Regions from separate parts of the Microbacterium sp. NPDC089190 genome, predicted to be linked through region 3. Evidence: predicted binding sites of a transcription regulator. Region 3 holds the regulator's gene; each other region holds the start of a gene.
The links. Region 3 encodes HrcA, which represses chaperone genes, less so after heat shock. Its sites were predicted from a motif close to TTNGCACTCGNNNNNNNCGAGTGCNAA; they were not measured.
Positions count from the first base shown of each region.

Region 1: AB0230_RS07880 (Hsp20/alpha crystallin family protein) is a predicted target of HrcA. The motif match lies at 1,629-1,655, and genes of this name have one in related genera.
Region 2: groES (co-chaperone GroES) is a predicted target of HrcA. The motif match lies at 2,036-2,062, and genes of this name have one in related genera.

Region 1 is NZ_JBFBHF010000002.1:413,807-418,079, forward strand. Features, by position in the region: gene AB0230_RS07870 (DUF2231 domain-containing protein) at 52-612, opposite strand; gene AB0230_RS07875 (manganese catalase family protein) at 618-1,499, opposite strand; gene AB0230_RS07880 (Hsp20/alpha crystallin family protein) at 1,738-2,193, shown strand; gene AB0230_RS07885 (iron-containing redox enzyme family protein) at 2,402-3,370, shown strand; gene AB0230_RS07890 (CDGSH iron-sulfur domain-containing protein) at 3,367-3,567, shown strand; gene AB0230_RS07895 (hypothetical protein) at 3,581-3,736, shown strand; gene AB0230_RS07900 (sugar ABC transporter ATPase) at 3,816-4,175, opposite strand.
Region 2 is NZ_JBFBHF010000001.1:781,885-786,157, forward strand. Features, by position in the region: gene AB0230_RS03825 (ABC transporter substrate-binding protein) at 1-219, opposite strand, end outside; gene rarD (EamA family transporter RarD) at 535-1,476, opposite strand; gene groES (co-chaperone GroES) at 1,660-1,956, opposite strand; gene AB0230_RS03840 (SAM-dependent methyltransferase) at 2,089-3,276, shown strand; gene AB0230_RS03845 (hypothetical protein) at 3,298-3,747, opposite strand; gene tsaD (tRNA (adenosine(37)-N6)-threonylcarbamoyltransferase complex transferase subunit TsaD) at 3,744-4,273, opposite strand, start outside.
Region 3 is NZ_JBFBHF010000003.1:404,213-408,485, forward strand. Features, by position in the region: gene lepA (translation elongation factor 4) at 1-14, shown strand, start outside; gene AB0230_RS11875 (DUF1990 family protein) at 42-686, shown strand; gene hemW (radical SAM family heme chaperone HemW) at 686-1,903, shown strand; gene hrcA (heat-inducible transcriptional repressor HrcA) at 2,169-3,209, shown strand; gene dnaJ (molecular chaperone DnaJ) at 3,272-4,273, shown strand, end outside.

The DNA of each region.
Region 1 (4,273 bases), on a different contig from region 3:
CCACAGGAGGCTGAGCCTGTCGAAGCCCCCGCGGTCGAGAGGACCGATCGGTCAGGCGGCCGTCTCGAAGCCCTCGCGCTGGGTGTTCTCGTCGGCGACCCGCACGCCCCAGCGGTAGGCGAGCTTTCCGCCGAGCCAGCCCGAGACGCTCAGCCCGGCGGAGGCCATGACGCTGAGCCCGAAGGCCACGACCGGGACCCGCGCGAGATCCAACGCCCGCACGACGAGGCTGGTCGAGAACAGCGCCATCGCGGTGACGTTGATCACCAGATGAGCGACGGCCGTCCGCCGAGCCGGCGTTCCGCGCGGAATGCGCGACATGTCGAGCAGGCCGAGCACCGACGCCCCCACCGCCCCGCCGAGACCGATCGCGATGAGCCAGCGCGAGCCCTTCGCGAACGCCCGGGGATCGTCGGCGGCGAGAGCCAGCAGGTCGAAAACGAGGCTCGACGACCACGCCCCGATCGGCACGGTCACCGCGACCGGATGGAACGGGTGCCCGTACGGCCCCGCCACGATCGACCGCGGCACCTTGGCCGCGCGCATCGCGGGAAAGCTCGCTCCGCTCCGCGGCGCCGAGACCGTCGAGGGCCCCGGCGCCGCGGCATCCATCCCGTTCATTCCTTGTGCAGCGCGTCCTGCGCGCGCCCGGCGAGCTTCTCGACCGTGTTCGGCAGCTCGGTCGTGCCGTAGAACCGCACGTCGGGCTTGGTGGGCGGGGGCATCGGCACGCCCGCGGGGGGCTCGGGGAGGTAGGTGAACTCGCCCTTGCCGTCGGGCGTCGGCCCCGAGGCCCAGGTGCCGTCACCGGCCTGCGCACCGTTGCTGAAGTTGATGTATTGGTACGACACGTCGCGATCCTCCTTGTCGAGGGGGAAGTTGCTCGGCACGGGCATCTGCTCGTAGCCCTCGGCCTGCAGCTCGGCGGCCGCGGCGGCCCACTGGTTCTGGTGCATCGTGTCGCGGGCGAGGAGGAACGCGAGCAGGTCCTTCACGCCGTGGTCATCGGTCTGGTGATACAGCCGCGCGACCTGGACGCGCCCCTGCATCTCGGCGTTCGCGTTGGCGGTGAAGTCGGCGAGCAGATTGCCGCTCGCGGTGATGAAGCTGCCCTGCCACGGGTTGCCGTTCGCGTCGACGGGGCGGGCACCAGCGCCCGCGACGATCCCGTGCTGGATGTCGGTGCCGCCGATCACGGCGGCGACGGTCGGGTCGTCCTGCACGGCCTCCTCGGTGATGCCGAGCGGCGACTTCTCCAGCAGCTGCGCGATCATGATCGCGAGCATCTCGACGTGACCCATCTCTTCGGCACCGATACCGAACACGAGGTCGCGGTACTTGCCGGGCATGTGCATGTTCCACGCCTGGAACTGGTACTGCATCGCGACCGAGATCTCGCCGTACTGGCCGCCGAGCACCTCCTGGAGCTTGCGGGCGTAGACGGCGTCGGGCTTGTCGGGGGTGGCGCTGTGCTGGAGTTCTTGTCGGTGGAAGTACATGTCTCTCCTCGTCGTCGGGACGCCGACCGGGGGGCTCGGCATCGACGGCCACGAAACGCTTCCTCGCAGGGGTCCGGCACGGGGGTTGCGGGCGCGGTCGACGCGGGCCACAATCGCGCGCCCGACCTCTTGGCACTCTCGACCCAAGAGTGCTAATCTTCTGCCGAGTTGAGCGAACATGACTCAACTTCTGGAGCCCCGGATGCCACGTCCGGACTGATCGAAAAGGAGAACGACCATGGCCACCTACGACCCCTTCCGCGACCTCGACCGCCTCGCGTCGACGCTCCTCGACGCCCGCCGCGGCGGTGGTCCGCGCCGGATGCCGATGGACCTGTACCGCGACGGCGATCACTACGTCCTCGCGGCCGACCTGCCCGGTGTCGACCCCGGGTCGGTCGACATCGACGTCGACGGCCAGCTGCTGACGATCCGCGCCGAGCGCACCCTCGGTTCGGGCGAGGGCGTGAAGTGGATCACCCGCGAACGCGAGACGGCATCCTTCGTCCGACAGCTCAACCTCGGGCAGGGCATCGACACCGAGCGCATCAGCGCCGCCTACCGCAACGGCGTGCTCTCGGTCACGATCCCCGTCAGCGAGAAGGCGAAGCCGCGGCGCATCGCCGTGTCGACCGACGACGGCGAGGGCGTGATCGAAGCGCACGAGAGCACGCCGCAGCCCATCGAGCAGTGATCACCACCGAGCGAGGGAGCGGTCCCATCCACCCGCTCCCTCGCCCGGGCGCCTCCGCTTGTCAAGGGTCTCGAACAACCGCCGCTCCCTGACGCACAGTGCCTGGGTGCCGCCGACTCTGTCCTCGCCCCCGCCCGCTGCGCCCGTCGACGACGTCGAGGCCCGGCTGGTGCCGTTCGACGCCCGCGGACCCGTGAGCGCCGCGGTTCTGCGTCACCTCGTGGACGGTGTCGCCACCGGGCACACGGCACTCGCCGACGCGGCGGTCTCCACGACCGCCGACATCGCGTGCGACGACGATCTCCAGCTCGCGCTCTTCGCGCTGTACGCCTCGTCGTACGGATCGATCGCGGCGTTTCGTGCCGAGCTCGAGTGGGATCCCGCGCTCGTCGCCACCCGACGCGTCATCGAGACGGCCTTCGAGGCCTCGCTGCGCGAGAGCATCGCCGTCCCGCAACCACCCGCGCCCACCGCGGATGCCGTGGCCCGCGACCTCTTCGCCCTGACCGGCGCCGAGGGCGGCCCCAGCCTCTCGCGTCACCTGGCGCGCAAGGCCACGCTCGAGCAGGCGCACGAGTTCCTCGTGCACCGCACGGTGTACACGCTGCGCGAGGCCGACCCCCATTCCTGGGCCATCCCCCGCCTGACCGGCCGCCCCAAGGCCGCCCTCGTCGAGATCCAGTCCGACGAGTACGGCGCCGGTCGCCCCGACCGCGTTCACGCGACCCTGTTCGCACGGGCGGTCCGCGGCGCCGGACTCACCGACGCGTACGGCGCCTATGTCGATGACGTTCCCGCCGTCACCCTCGCGTCGCACAACACGATGTCGATGTTCGGACTCAACCGCCGCTTGCTCGGCGCGATCGTCGGTCACCTCGCCGCGTTCGAGATGACCTCCTCGATCCCCAACCGTCTCTATTCCGAGGGGCTGCGCCGGCTCGGCTTCGGCGACGATGTGTGCGGGTACTTCGACGAGCACGTCGAGGCCGACGCCGTGCACGAGCAGATCGCCGGACGCGACCTCGCCGGCGCCTTGGCCGAGGACCGGCCCGACCTGCTCCCCGACATCCTGTTCGGCGCGGCCGCGTGCCTCGAGGTCGACGACCGCGTCGGCCGACACATGCTGGACGCGTGGTCGCGGGGTGCGTCGTCGCTGCGCACGGAGGACGAACGATGACCGACGACCGCGTCACGATCACGGCCTACCCCGACGGTCCCCTCCTCGTCCGCGGTGACGCCCACCTCCTGACCAGCGAGGGGGCGGAGGTGCCCCGTACCCGCCGCACCGTCGCCCTGTGCCGCTGCGGACTGTCGACCATCAAGCCGCTCTGCGACGGAACCCACAAGGCGTCGGGTTTCCGCACCGAGGAGTGAGGCTCTCGCCCCGATGCGTCTCGACGCCGACGACGCGCTGCCGCTGCGACGGAGGGACGACGCCGGTCTCGACGAGCTCGCGGACGACCCTCACGACCTCGTGCGTCGGTCGGCCACGCCCTCACGCGCGCTGCGACGCGGGGTCGCGGACGCCCGCGACCATGCGTAGGCGGCCCGGCAGGAGAGGGGCCCACGCGCACGACGACGCCCCGACCACCGGGAGCGGTGACCGGGGCGTCGGGAGTGCGTCAGAGGTCTTCCGGAGCGAGATCGCCCTGACCCTCTTCGCCCAGTTCGACGACGCCCGGGTCCTCGCCCTGCGAGTCGGTACCGGTGGACTCGGGGTGGATGTCCTCGAGGGGGATGTCACTGTCGTCTGCCGGGATCTCGGCAGGGTCGGCGCCGGTCGCGGTGGCCGGGTTGATGTCGTCGGGATCGGCGCCCTCGTCGAGAGCGGTGGTGGCGTCCCACTCCGCCTGCGCCGGGTCGAGCGCGGGATCCGGCTCGATGGACGTGTCGCCGTCGCGCAGGGGCTGCACACCCGCGGTTCCCACGTCCGCGGCCGGCATGGTCGCGTCGGGGGTCGGGTCGATCGAAGCGTCGCTCATGAGGGGTCCTTCCGTCGGACGCGGGGGGCCGCCGGAATCAGCGGTGAACCCATCCAACGCGGGCCCCGCGCAACCGGCCCGCCCCTTGACAGCCTCTC
Region 2 (4,273 bases), on a different contig from region 3:
GGGCGGGCCGAGGAAGGCGAGGTTACCCGTGGCGGGCAGGATCGTGCCGACGCTGAACGTGCCGTCGGCCTCGGACACGGCGCCGCCGCCCGACGATGCACTCGGTGCAGCGGCATCGTTGCCGCCACCGGAGCATCCGGCGAGGACGAGCGCGCTGGCGCCGACCAGGGCGATGCCGCCGAGGATTTTGGCGCCGCGCGTGCGCGAAATGACGTTCATAGTGCTCCTTGCTGTGAATGAACGTTGGGCGACCCTATGGGCCACCTGGTGTCCTAAACCTAATCGGCAGCTCATTTTCCGCGTGTTGCCGTTCGTTAACGATGTGCGTCGAAGCGGTCACGGCCGCATAACGGTTCAGCCCGCGTCTTGACGGCGACCCCGAAGGAGCACGGGTCGCCGGACCCGGAACGAAGAAACGGCCGGATCGGGCAGGACGAACGCGGAACGACATCCTCCGCGCCCTCATCGTCGCACCCGCCGCCGACATTGTCTGTCGACCGAACGGAGGACGCCACGGCGGGTCGGACGAGGGGATCAGACGGGTTCGGCGACGTCGTCCACCACACGCCGGTGGCGCCGCGCGGCCACGATCGAGTCGACGCTCAACATGACCAGCGCGACCCACACGAGCGCGAACCCCACCCACCGTTCGAGCGTCATGGGCTCGTGGAGCACCCATACGCCGATGATGAACTGGATGATCGGCGCGACGAACTGCAGCAGGCCGATCACCGTGAGGGGGACGCGCCGGGCACCCGATGCGAACAGCAGCAGCGGTACGGCCGTGACCGCGCCGGCGAGCAAAAGGAGAACGGTGTGCAGCACCCCGGCCGTGCCCAGCGTGATGCCCGTCAGGTTCGCCACGAAGATCAGCTGGATGACGGCGACCGGCAGCAACCACATCGATTCGAGGGTCAGCCCGCTCACGGCATCCACCGCGGGACCGATCTGCTTCTTCACCAGTCCGTAGAAGCCGAACGAGAAGGCGAGGGTCAGCGCGATCCACGGGAAGGCGCCGTATCCCACGACGATCACCAGGACCGCGGCCACGGCGATACCCACCGCGATCCACGGCAGGAGCCGCAGACGCTCGCGCAGCACGACGACACCCAGCAGCACGGTCACGATGGGGTTGATGAAGTAGCCGAGACTCGTCTCGATGACGTGCCCCGTGAGGGCACCGAAGAGGTACGTCTGCCAGTTGACGTAGATGAGCACACCGGCGACCGCGGTCAACAGCATCAGCCGCGGTTGCCGCACGATCGCGAGGAACGGGCGCCACGCGCGCAGCACGGTGAGAAGCAGCAGGCAGAAGACGAACGCGAGGAGGATGCGCCAGGCCACCACCTCGAACGGGCCGGTCGGCTTCAGCTGCAGGAAGTAGATGGGCAGCACGCCCCACAGCAGGTAGGCGCCCAATGCGTACAGGGCGCCGCGGGTGCCCCCGCCGGTCGGAGCGGAGGGAGCGGGGGTCACCGATACAGCCTACGCGCGCCCCCGAGGCGGCGACGGTCGCGCACCCGCGCATTCCTGCCATCGCGTGGCGAGCGCTCCGCATCGTCCATCGACCCCCGGGGACGACGCGCGCCCCCGCCCTCCCCCGGGAACGACGAAGGCCCCGGATGCCGAGCACCCGGGGCCTTCGATCGAGTCACGCGATCAGCGGACGACGACCGCCAGGACGTCGCGAGCCGAGAGCACGAGGTACTCCTCGGCGCCGAACTTGACCTCGGTGCCGCCGTACTTGCTGTAGAGCACGCGGTCGCCGACGGCGACGTCGAGGGGGACACGGTTGCCGTTGTCGTCGATACGGCCGGGGCCGACGGCGACGACTTCGCCCTCCTGCGGCTTCTCCTTGGCGGTGTCGGGGATGACGAGACCACTCGCGGTGGTCTGCTCAGCCTCGACCTGCTTGATGACGATGCGGTCCTCGAGCGGCTTGATGGAAACCGACACGGTCTACCTCTTCTTTCTCGTTACAGAAGACTTGTCAGCACTCACGCGGGGAGAGTGCTAATCCGAGTGTAGAGAAGCGCTGGCACTCACGCAACGCGAGTGCCAGCACACTCCCCCGCCTAGGCTGAATCGGTGGATACCAGCGAGCTGACCGCCCTGCTCACGCCCGACGGCCTGCGCCTGCTCGACGAGCTCGGTCCCATCGGCTCGACCGACGAGGCCGCCCGCGCGGTGTCGCGGCTGCGGGCGGCCGGGCACTCCCCCGACCTCGTGTCGGCGGTCGTCGGCCAGGCCCGGCTCCGCGTCCGCGCGACCGCGAAGTTCGGCGCGTTCGCCGACCGCATGCTCTTCACCCGCGCGGGGCTCGAACAGGCCACGCGCCTTCCGATCGCCGCGCGTCACGCGGGCCGCTTCCGCGCCGCGGGCGTGTCGAGCGTCGCCGACCTCGGCTGCGGTATCGGCGGTGACGCGCTCGGGCTGGCGGGACTCGGCATCCGGGTGCACGCGGTCGACGCCGACGAGGTGACCGCCGCCATCGCGGCATACAACCTCGCCCCGTTCGGCGACGCCGCCACAGTGGCGCACGCGCGCGCCGAAGAGGTCGACCTGACGGGGACGGATGCCGTGTGGCTCGACCCTGCACGCCGCACGGCGGGCCACTCCGAGACGCGGCAGGTCGCCTCCGGCGAATGGTCGCCGTCGCTGGACTGGGTGGTCGAGCTGCTGCGGAGCACCCCGGGCGGGGTCAAGCTCGGCCCCGGCTTCGATCGCGCGCGGATCCCCGACGACGTCGAGGCCCAGTGGATCAGCGCCGACGGCTCGACCATCGAGCTCGTCCTCTGGTCGGGGGCGCTCGCGCGCGAGAACGTGCGACGCGCCGCGCTCGTGGTGCGCGGCACCGACGCGTGGGAGCTCACGGCTCCGGCGGACAGCCCCGACGCCGAGCCGCGGGACCTGGGCGCCTTCGTGCACGAGCCCGACGGCGCGGTCATCCGCGCGCGGCTCATCGGCGAGGTCGCGCGAGCACTCGAGGCGGGGATGCTCTCGCCGCAGATCGCCTACCTCACCTCCGACGCACCGCTGACGAGTCCGTTCGTGCAGTCGTTCCGGGTGCGCGAGCAACTGCCCGCCGACCCGAAGAAGCTCGCACAGGCGCTGCGGGCGCGCGGGATCGGCACGCTCGAGATCAAGAAGCGCGGCGTCGACGTCGACCCGGCGGCGCTCCGCCGGAAGCTCTCGCTCCGCGGAGACGAAGCGGCGACCCTGCTGCTCACCCGCGTGGGGTCGACGCGCCTGGCTCTGCTGGCCGACCGCGTCTGACGCCCGCCGGGCTCCCGCGCCTCAGCGCACGGCGAGCTGCGAGAAACCCCAGATCAACCACCCTGCGCTGAACACGACGGCCAGCAACGACAGGGACAACGCCCACACGGCCACGCGCCGGCTGTCGTGCGCGCGTCTTAGCGACAGGATGGCGAGGATCGCCCCGATCACGCCCAGGGGAAGCAGCCACCCGGTGATGAGGGCGGCGACCAGCGCGAGGATCGCCACGGCGAGCGCCCACGGCGCCAGCGAGGGCGGGGGTTTCGGCGCGGGCGGGACGTACGGGATCAGGTGGTCGCCGAAGGCCGCCATCTCCAGCTGCGCGGTGGGGAGGCGTTCGGGGTCGTCATCCGCGATCTCCGGGCGCTCGCCCGCGGGCACCATCCACGGCCGACGCGGGTCGATGGGCGCCGCGGCCGACTCGGGGGTCTCCTTGCGCGCACGGCGCGTGGGCGGGGTCTGATCCGTCACGGCGACCGGGTCTCGGCATCCGGAGCGGGGGCATCCGGGTCTTCGGCGACCTGGATCTCGGTGACGGGAAGGGTGGAGTCGGCTCCGAAGGCGAGGGTCGACGGGCGCCGACCCGAGGCGATGAGCTCCGCGGCGAGGGCGGCGATCATCGCGCCGTTGTCGGTGCACAACCGCAGCGGCGGAATGCGCACAGCGACCCCCGCCGCCGCCGCGCGCTCGAGGGCGACGTCGCGCAGGCGCTTGTTCGCGATCACGCCTCCGCCCAGCAGCAGTCGGGGCACGCCGTACCGCGCGCACGCGTCGAGGGCCTTGGTGACGAGAACGTCGACGACGGCCTCGCGGAAGGATGCCGCGACATCGGCGACCGGCACCGGTTCACCGGTCGCCTCGTGCTGCTCGACCCAGCGGGCGACCGCGGTCTTGAGCCCCGAGAACGAGAAGTCGTAGCGGTGGGATGCCATGTCGGAAGCGCGTGAGAGCCCCCGCGGGAAGCGGATCGCCGTGGGGTCGCCGCTCGCCGCCGCGC
Region 3 (4,273 bases):
AGGCCAAGAAGTAGAACGCACGCAACCGAGAGGGGTGGATCATGCGCAGGCAGAACTTCACCGATGACACGGTCGACTACGCGGCGGTCGGCGCCACCCAGGCGCCCGACCTCATGCAGTATCCGCCGGAGCACTCCGTGCCCGCCGAAGACGCCTGGCGCATCGGCAGCGGCGAGGAGCGTTTCGCCGCCGCGAGCGAGCTGCTGCTGTCGTGGGCGCCGTTGCGCGGCGAGGAACTCAGCATCACCGACGTGCGCCCGGCATCCGGGGAGGGCTACGCGGGCGTCGGCTTCGACGCCGAGGGCGCGCCCGTCGCGCCGAGCCGGCTCGAAGCAGAGCAGCGCTTCGCCGCCGACGGCACGCCGTTCGTCCGCCCCGGCACCGGCGTGCGCCTGCACGGCAAGGTCGATGGGCACCGCGCCGACGCCGAGCTGCGCGTCATCTCGGTCTTCGAGGAGCCTCGTCGTGTCGGCTTCATCCTGGGCACCGTGGGGCACTCGATCGTGAGCGGCGAGGAGCTCTTCAGCCTCGAGTGGCGCGAAAACGACGAGGTCTGGTTCGTCGTACGCGCCTTCGATCGGCCCACCGCCCCGTCGTACCGCCTCTTCACCAGCCGCGTCCGGCGTCGGCGCAAGGCGTTGTTCGCGCGCTACCTGCGAGCGATCTCGCCGCTGTACTCCTCCTGATGGGCGGGCCCCTCCCGCTCGGAGACCCCGCGCCGATCGACGGACGCCTCCCCGACGACCTCGTCATCGATCCCGGCGCCGATTTCGGCGTCTACCTGCACGTGCCGTTCTGCCGCGTGCGCTGCGGCTACTGCGACTTCAACACCTACACGGCGAGCGAGCTCCGCGGAGCGCGGCAGGACGACTTCGCCGACACCCTGGCCACCGAGGTGCGCCTGGCGGGCGCAGTGATGGATGCCGCGGGCGGTCGGCGCGCAGCATCCACGGTGTTCTTCGGGGGAGGGACGCCGACGCTGCTGCCGCCGGGCGACCTCGCCCGCATGCTCGACGCGGTCCGCGACGAGTTCGGCATCGCGCCGGGCGCCGAGGTGACCGTGGAGGCGAACCCCGACACCGTGGACGACGCGGTCGCCGACACCCTCGCCGCCGCCGGGGTGACGCGCCTGTCGATCGGCATGCAGTCGGCCCGGCCCCACGTGCTCGCGGCGCTCGACCGCACCCACGATCCGCTGAACGTCGCCACCGCGGTCGCGGCCGCGCGCCGCGCGGGTCTCGACGTCTCCGTCGACCTGATCTACGGCGCGCCGGGGGAGTCGCTCGACGACTGGCGCGCCTCGCTCGAGGCGGCGACCGCTCTCGAACCCGACCACGTGTCGGCGTACGCGCTCATCGTCGAGGACGGGACGAAGCTCGCGCGGCAGATCCGCTCCGGCGCCGTCGCGACGCCGGACGACGACCTGCAGGCCGACATGTACGAGCTCGCCGACGATCTGCTCGCCGCCGCGGGCTACGACTGGTACGAGGTGTCGAACTGGTCGCGGGGCGTCGCGCACCGTTCGCGCCACAACCTCGCGTACTGGCGCGGCACCGACTGGTGGGGCTTCGGTCCGGGCGCGCACAGCCATGTCGCGGGGCTGCGCTGGTGGAACGTGAAGCATCCCGCCGCGTACGCCCAGCGGCTCGCCGCCGCCGAATCGCCCGCCGCGGCGCGAGAGCGTCCCGACGAGACGGCGCGTCGGCTCGAATCGGTGCTCCTGCGCAGCCGCATCCGCGAAGGGCTCCCGGTGCCGGAGATCCTCGGCGAGGGGCGCAAGGCCGTGGCATCCCTCATCGCCGACGGGCTCATCGAGGGCCCGGATGCCGTGCGCGGGCGCATCGTGCTGACCCGTCGCGGACGCCTGCTGGCGGATGCCGTGGTGCGCGCGCTGACGGCCTGACCCGGGGACGCCTCTGCTGCCCACGGGCTGAATCGTCGGGCGTGACGATGCCCGCGGCCCGTTGGCGCGTCGGTGCTTCGTGCAAACGCCCGGCGAGGCGTAAACGCCCTGTCCGGGGGTTCGCCGCTCGGAGCGGCGTTCACACGCACGCCGCGCCGCCTGACAGCGACGCCGCCGACCTCCGCGAGCCGCTCGACGCACGGGCGGGGCGATCGTCGTAGAATTGGCACTCAGTCGAGTCGAGTGCCAAACGGGAGGAGCAGCCATGGTGTCGGAACGCGGCCTCCAGGTCTTGCGCGCGATCGTCCAGGACTACGTCGACACGCGCGAGCCCGTCGGCAGCAAGGCCATCGTCGACCGCCATGCCTTCGGAGTGTCGGCGGCGACCATCCGCAACGACATGGCCCTCCTCGAGGACGAAGACCTCATCGTCGCGCCGCACACGTCGTCGGGACGCGTCCCGACCGACAAGGGCTACCGCGTCTTCGTCGACCACCTCGCCGAGCTCCGCCCGCTGTCGAGCGCCCAGCGCAGCGCCATCACCTCCTTCCTCGATGAGGCGGGCGACCTCGACGACCTCCTCGCACGCACGGTACGGGCGCTGACGCAGCTGACCGGCCAGGTCGCGATCGTGCAGTACCCCTCGTTCGCTCGCGCCAACGTCACGCACGTCGAACTCGTCGCCCTCGGCGGGCCCCGGGTTCTCGTCATCCTGGTCACTGACACCGGTCGGGTGTCGCAGCGCATCGCGCTCGTGCCCGCCGAGCCCGGCGAGAGCGACATCGCCCTGCTGCGCGCGCGCGTGGGCGCGGTGCTCGTCGGACACAGCGTCGCCGAGAGCTCCCAGCGCGTCTCCGAGGCCCTCACTGCCGGCCCGCGCCCCGGGGTCGTGCTCGACGCGATCGCCGACGCGGTCCTGCGCGTGGTCGGGGAGGAGCTCGAGGCCTTCCGTCAGGACCGTCTCGTCATGGCCGGCGCCGCGACCCTCGCCAAGCGCGAGCAGGACTTCCGCGGCAGTATCTACCCGCTCCTCGAAGCGATCGAGGAGCAGGTGACCCTGCTGCGCCTGATGAGCGAGATGGTCGCCGACGAGAAGGGACTGTCGGCGAGTATCGGGCGCGAGAACGAGCCTTTCGGCCTCGTCGAGGCCTCCGTGCTCGCGAGCCGGTACGACGGCTCCACCGGCGGGGCCCGCGTGGGTCTGCTCGGGCCGACCCGCATGGACTACTCCTCCAACCTCGCGGCGGTCCGCGCCGTCGCGCACTATCTGACCCGGATGCTCGAAGACGACGACAGCTCGCGCTGACGTCTCGCGCCGCGAGCACTCCCCACGAGAACGACCCCGCGCGAGCGGGCAGGAAGGCGATTGTGGCTGACCACTACGAGGTCCTGGGCGTCGAACGCGACGCCAGCCCGGAAGACATCAAGAAGGCCTACCGGCGTCTCGCGCGCCAGCTGCACCCCGATGTGAATCCCGGCGAGGACGCGTCCGAGAAGTTCAAACTCGTGACACACGCCTACGACGTGCTGAGCGATCCCGAGCAGCGCCGCCGCTACGACATGGGCGGCGACCAGAGCCCGTTCGGGGGCGGGGGAGCGGCCGGGTTCGGCGGTTTCAGCGACATCTTCGAGACGTTCTTCGGCGGCGCGCAGGGCGGCGGCGGAGGCCGCGGCCCGCGACCGCGGTCACGCCGGGAGCGCGGCCAGGACGCCCTCGTGCGCGTCACGCTGCAGCTCGGCGACGTCGTCTTCGGTACGCACCGCGACCTCGAGGTCGACACGGCGGTCCTCTGCGAGACGTGCCAGGGAGCGTGCACGCAGCCCGGTACCAGCGAGGTCACCTGCGACATCTGCCACGGTTCCGGTCACGTGCAGCGCACCGTGCGGAGCCTCCTCGGCAACGTCGTCACCAGCCAGCCCTGCACCGTGTGCCACGGTCACGGCACGACCATCCCCTACCCCTGCGGCACCTGCCAGGGTCAGGGCCGGGTGCGCGCGCGCCGCACGGTGTCGGTCGACATCCCCGCGGGCGTCGAGTCGGGCCTGCGCCTGCAGCTCCCCGGCTCGGGCGAGGTGGGCCCGGCCGGAGGCCCCAACGGCGACCTGTACCTGGAGATCACCGTGGAGGCGCACGACGCATTCAGTCGCGAGGGTGACGACCTCGTCGCCACCCTCGAGGTGTCGATGCCCGACGCCATCCTCGGCGCCACCACGACGATCGAGTCGCTCGACGGCTCCGTCGACCTCGAGGTGCGCCCGGGCGTGCAGTCGGGCGACGTGCTGACGATCAAGGGCCGCGGCATCACGCCCCTGCGGGGCAGCCAGCGCGGCGACCTGAAGGTCGGTGTGCACGTGGTGACCCCCACGCGC